Regions from separate parts of the Brevibacterium sp. MGP-B1 genome, predicted to be linked through region 2. Evidence: predicted binding sites of a transcription regulator. Region 2 holds the regulator's gene; the other holds the start of a gene.

Region 1 (3,071 bases), 980 kb from region 2:
GTCTGCGATCGGACAGTGGACCGACAGCCGTGGTGATGCGCCTGCCTACCGCCGATGACGACTGTGCCCCAGCGGCAGCTGTCTCGGCCAGCGCTGTGGATGAGAGCACGGGGCCGAGCACCGAATCCTTGGCTGTCAGACTCGGTCCTCTGGTACCCGAAGACGTGGTCGAGACCGCCGCGCAGCGCGTCGGGGCCTTTATCCGCAGCGGCCGCACCGGCAGCATCCGCCTTGCGCCCCCGGAAGGCGGGAGCGAGCCGATCGAGCTCTTCGTCGAGACCCGCATCGAGCCGGCCCATCTGCTGGTCGTCGGAGCCAACGCCTTCAGTCTCGCCCTCGTCGAAGCGGCCAGACCCTTGGGACTGCGCATTACCGTCTGCGACCCCCGTCCGTCCTTCGCCGACCAGACATCGTTTCCCGGCGCCGAGGTGGTTCGGGCCTGGCCGCACCGATTCCTCACCGAAGCGGCCGCCACCGGTGAGTTCGACACCCGGAGCATGATCTGCGTCCTCAGCCACGACCCGAAGGTCGACATCCCCACCCTGGCCGTCGCACTCGACCTCGACGTGGCCTACGTCGGGGCGATGGGCTCGCGGCGCAGCGACCGCGACCGCCGCGCCGCGCTGCGCGAAGCGGGAGTGGCGAGCCCAGCACTGGCACGGTTGCATTCGCCGATCGGTCTCCATCTGGAGACGTTCGCCCCCGCCGAGGTGGCTGTGTCGATCCTCGCAGAGATCCTCGCTGTACGCGGTGGCCGCCGACAGGTCGTTCCCCTCAGCGACGAACGGGAAGATTCGCCTCTTCACTGAGGCGAAACGAGTCGCCAGTCGCTGGCTGCATCTTCGCATTCGACTTCGATATGTCAGTCATAGCATTCTGTTGTTCCTCATAGTGCCTGCCCCTGGCGTGCGACACGACCTCACCTTCAGGACTACAACTCATGACGAGCGCTAGGAAGCATTCATATGCGATGATCGCTCAGTCATGGGCGATGGCGGACTGTGGCAGTCTTGCCGATAAGTGCGCGAGCGAGTGCTCGAGCGTGCCAGGGCCAGACAATCAACAGTTTCTCCAAGAAGCTGACGAACATGTTCTCCTCGTTTCTCATCTCAACCGAACATGGTCTGGCCCCGGGGGATAGCCCGGGGCCAGAAGGGGAAGCCGTGGACGGGCCCGCATCACTTCGTCGTCATTGTGACGTCACTGCCGCGGATCTTGCGTCGAGCACACTGGTAGAAAGAATTGCGGACGCGACCACACGGCTGTGTAGCTCATCCTGGGTGCGGAAACGTCTCACCTCCTTTCATCGAAGATGTCAGCGCCGTTTGAACCGGGGAGGAGAGCGCTGACAAGCGAGGACTCGGTAGGCGATAACCTGGGCTGCTGAGAGACCGGGAGACCGGAACAGCAGCCACGGTGAGGAGTGCCTGAAGGTCCGGCACTCGCAATGACTCAAAGCCCGCGGTTCATCATCTGCGTGGTGACTCGTGTCGAGGCCGCGCAGTTCGCGGTCGCTGAGGATGATCGCCCAGAACGCAGCATCGATACCCAGCTGGACGTCTGGTGCACACGTCTGCATGGGAACACCCCACCAGTTGTAATTAGGCGCTGATGGCTGCCGGTTCAGCAGAGCCTGAGTTGATGGCGATCTTGCGGGGTTTCGCTGATTCCGCGACCGGGATGCTGAGTGTGAGCACTCCGGCGTCGTAGTTCGCCGTGATGTTGCTGGTATCGAGGTTGTCGCCGAGGACGAGTTGTCGGCTGAAGGTCCCGCGGGGCCGCTCGGCCGCGACTGAAGACTCCCCATGGTCGGGGGCGGGCCGTTCAGCTTTGACGGTGACGACGTTGTTCTCGACGTCGAGGTCGATGTTGTCGGGATCGATTCCTGGAAGGTCGAGTTCGACGCGGAAAGTATCGCCGTCGCGCCAGGCGTCCATGGGCATCATCACAGGGCGGGCCGTTGTGCCGGTGGCTCCGAAGATTTCTCTGCTCAGGCGTTCGACTTCGCGGAATGGGTCTGTGCGCATCATGATCATTGGTGAAACCTCCTTTGCTGGATGGTGGATTTGTGCAGATGATAGGATCTACATCATCTGATAGACATATGATTTAGTCGATCAGAGTGCGAATGTCAACACTGTTTCAGGAGGAATTTTGGGAGATAGTGAGACGGCGACTTCAGAGTCTGGGGGGCGCTTGTTCTCGATTTCGCGTGTTGCGGAGTTGACCGGTGTTGGGGTGCAGTCGTTGCGGCAGTACGAGGCACGTGGTCTCGTGACGCCTATGCGAAGTGAGGGTGGGACGCGGCGGTTCAGTCGCGGGGATATTGCTCGTCTGCGGCGTGTGCGCGAATTGGTTGACGTTGGTGCGAATCTCGCTAGCATCGGAATCATTCTTGATTTGCAGGATGAGAACACCTCGCTTCGGTACGAATTGAGGAGGATGCAATGATGGCAGACAGTGTCCGCCCCGGCGTCGAAGTGCCCGGGCCGGATTGGAACGAACAGCTCGTCGACGCCGCAACGCATATCGACGACGGTTACGAAGAGGCTGAGCCTCACTGGGGAGCAATCCGCGAAGCGGATGTGGGCGATGTTGCCGATCAATCCATCGTTGTAGAGGTTGATGATGAAGACGGGTGAGAAGCCGCGCTGATCTGATGGCGGCATATCGGGCTATAGGGGGAAGCTGCTGTGCTTCTTCCATCGGCCTTGCCGGCGTTCGAATGCGAACCGTTCCGCTCGCAACCGCCTCACCCGCTCCACAACGTCCGGGGCGTAACCGTATGCGGCGTCCGTATCCACGATCCCCTCGAGCACGATGGCGTACCTCTCTGCTGGAAGTTCGATTCGCTGGCACAACTCGTGTCGCCCCGCCGCAGTAGACGCAGTCTTCTCGAAGTCGAGGATCAACCGATCATGCTCGGACAGTTCGTGCACAGTGCCGGGGACCATGGAGACCATTGTGACACAGCAGAATTCGACACCGCGTATGTCGCTGCTCACTCTGTCTTGGTCACCTCGATTCAGGGGGACCGCTCGCCGGCCAGTCCGACGCAGTTGTCCGAGGCT
Region 2 (3,071 bases):
CGCGCACACGTGTGCCTTCTCCGTCGACGATGTCGATATCCTCGCCGGGACCGATCCGACGCACCCGCACCGCATGCCCGGCCACGTCCTCACCGAGGGTGAGGGCGGACCCGACGACCGCCTCGGCGGCGGTGGCGGAGCGGAAGACGGGAAGACTCACCGACCGGCGAACCTCTCACGCATGCGGGAGAACATTCCGCGGTTCTCGGTCGAGATCTGGGCGCGCGGTGTCTCTTCTCCGCGCAGTTCGGCGAGTTTCTCGAGCAGTTCGCGCTGTTCGTCGTCGAGTTTGTCCGGGGTGAGGACGTCGACGGTGATGAGCAGGTCGCCGCGGGTCTCCGAACGCAGGCGGGACGCTCCGAGTCCCGGAAGTTTGACGATGGTGCCGGACTGGGTGCCGGCGGCGATGGTGAGGTCCTGGGTGCCGTCGAAGGTCTCGAACGGGATGGTCGCGCCCAACGTCGCTGCGGTCATCGGCACGGAGACGGCGGCCCGGAGGTTGTCGCCGTCGCGCTGGAAGACCTCGTGGCGGGTGACCATGACCTCGACGAACAGGTCACCGGCGGGTCCACCTCCGGGGCCGACCTCACCCTGGCTGCTCAGCTGGATGCGGGTGCCGTCGGAGACGCCGGCGGGGATCCGGATCTTCATGGTCCGCTGTTTGCGCACGCGTCCGTCGCCCTGGCAGTTGAGGCAGGGGTTCGGGATGACGGTGCCGAAGCCGTGGCAGGAGTTGCAGGTCTGGTTCGTGACCATCTGCCCCAGCAGGGTCCGGGTCATGCGCTGGACGCTGCCGGCTCCGTGGCACAGCGAGCAGGTCTCGATCTTCGTGCCTTCCTGCGTGCCGGCGCCCGAACAGGTGTCGCAGACGACCGCAGTGGTGACGTCGAGGTCGACGGTGCCGCCGAAGGCCGCGGTCTTCAGGTCGATATTGACGCCGACGAGGGCATCCTTGCCGCGCTGGGTGCGCGGGATCGGGCCTCCGGCCTGACCGCCGCCACCGCCGAAGAAGGTCTCGAAGATGTCGCCGAATCCGCCGAATCCTCCACCAGCCGGGAAGCCCTGACCGTTCTCGCCGCCGCCCATATCGTAGTTGCGGCGCTTCTCCGGGTCGGAGAGCACATCGTAGGCCAGTGAGATGGCTTTGAATTCGTCTTCGTGACCGGGATTGACGTCCGGGTGGTACTTGCGTGCCAGCTTCCGGTACGACGACTTGATCTCAGCCGCGGAAGCGTCTTTGGACACTCCGAGTGTTTCATAGTGATCGGCCACAGAAACTTCTCTCTCCCTGACGTAGTGGTCTTCTCTGTTCGTGGTGGTGGCTGCGCCCTTGCGCGGTGCTCACCGGTTCTGCGCTTCCCGCCTGCGGGCGTCCCTGTTCGCCGTCAAGGGGCCTACCCTTGGTCGAGGATCGAGGACACGTATTTGGCGACGGCACGGACTGCCGAGATCGTCGTCGGATAGTCCATTCGGGTCGGGCCGAGCACTGCCAGTCTGGCCGAGGAACCCGCGTCATGACCATATTCGGCGGCGACGACGGAAGTCGAGCTGAATGATTCGTGAGTATTCTCACGCCCGATGCGCACGCTGATCTCCTCGTGGTCTTCGGCCATCGAGGTGAGCAGCTTGAGCAGGACGACCTGTTCTTCGAACGCTTCGAGGATCGGGGCCATCTTCTCTCCGAATTCGCTTCCGGAGCGGGCGAGGTTCGCTGTGCCGGCCATGATGATGCGCTCTTCCCGCGTCGCGGCGACGAGGTCGACGACGGCGGCCCTGACCTGTTTGAGTCCGGAGTCGTCACGAGCGGCCGGCTCACTCGGTTCGGTGGCGGTCGCCTCGGCGGCGGGGGCCGATCCGAAGACCTGCGCGAGTGTGCGTCCGGCGAATTCGGCGTTGATCTGGTCGCGCAGTCCGCGGACGGCGTCTTCGTCGAGCGGGCTCGGGACGATCACGGTCTTCTGCTCGACCTGGCCGGCGTCGGTGATGAGGACGACGAGGATCCGGCCGGGTCCGAGTCCGACGATCTCGATGTGCTTGATGCGCGCCCGCGACACCGTCGGGTATTGGATGAGCGCGACCTGTCGGGTGAGGCCGGAGAGGACGCGGACGGTGCGGTCGAGCATCTCGTCGAGATCGACGTCGCCGTCGATGAGTTGGAAGATCGCGCGCCGCTCGGCGGTGGTCAGCGGTTTGAACTCATCGATCCGGTCGACGAACATCCGGTAGCCGAGGTCGGTGGGGATCCGTCCGGCAGAGGTGTGGGGCTGGGCTATATAGCCCTCTTGTTCGAGCGCGGCCATATCGTTGCGGATCGTGGCGGGAGAGACGCCGAGGGTGTGGCGCTGGACGATCGCCTTCGATCCCACGGGTTCGTTGGTGGCGACGAAGTCCTCGACGATGGCGCGCAGCACCTGTGCACGTCTGCTGTCGTTCATCGCGGATCTCCTCTCCGTCTCGCCGATCCATCGCGGTCCCGTGCCTGCGCTTGGCACTCTGTGAGCCTGAGTGCCAATTCTACGCCTCTCGTTCCCGGAATTCATTTCTGGGGTGACCTGCGGGTCTGCACGACTGCGGGACCGTCCTTGATTATGGTGGGTGCCCGTGAATGCTTTTGATCGATATGGCCCCGATGTGCTCTCCGGCTCCTCCCCGTCATCGCACCGTCCGAAGAAGTCCCGCCAGGTCGAGCTCGGCCTGGGCATGGTTCTCGAAGATGCGATGAGCGGCTATGTGGGTGCTGTCGTCGGCGCGGAGAAGACCACGGCCGGTGTCGTCGTCAAGCTCGAAGATCGCGTCGGCAAGGTGCGTGCCTTTCCCCTGGGACCGGGCTTCCTCCTCGAGGGCCGGCCCGTCGATGTGCAGCTGCCGAAGAAGAAGGCGCAGCAGCCCGGCAGGACGGCGTCGGGGTCTCGCGCCGTGGTCGGCGCGAAGGCTCGGGTGGCTCGTGGGTCGCGGATCTGGGTCGAGGGCAAGCACGACGCCGAACTCGTCGAGAAGATCTGGGGCGATGATCTGCGCATCGAAGGCGTCGTCGTCGAACCCCTGGGCGGTCTCGATGATGTCGCCGACAA

The links. The regulator HrcA, encoded in region 2, represses chaperone genes, less so after heat shock. The targets are predictions, from matches to a motif close to TTNGCACTCGNNNNNNNCGAGTGCNAA.
Region 1: AC3CD9_RS10980 (Hsp20/alpha crystallin family protein) is a predicted target of HrcA. The motif match lies at 2,103-2,129, and genes of this name have one in related genera.

The regions. Positions count from the first base shown of each region.
Region 1 covers NZ_CM173407.1:2,419,483-2,422,553, reverse strand. The annotation lists gene AC3CD9_RS10985 (XdhC family protein) at 1-809, shown strand, start outside; gene AC3CD9_RS10980 (Hsp20/alpha crystallin family protein) at 1,602-2,033, opposite strand; gene AC3CD9_RS10975 (MerR family transcriptional regulator) at 2,155-2,451, shown strand; gene AC3CD9_RS10970 (hypothetical protein) at 2,448-2,642, shown strand; gene AC3CD9_RS10965 (DUF3263 domain-containing protein) at 2,676-2,954, opposite strand.
Region 2 covers NZ_CM173407.1:1,440,740-1,443,810, forward strand. The annotation lists gene AC3CD9_RS06705 (16S rRNA (uracil(1498)-N(3))-methyltransferase) at 1-160, opposite strand, end outside; gene dnaJ (molecular chaperone DnaJ) at 157-1,272, opposite strand; gene hrcA (heat-inducible transcriptional repressor HrcA) at 1,395-2,435, opposite strand; gene AC3CD9_RS06720 (DUF3097 family protein) at 2,596-3,071, shown strand, end outside.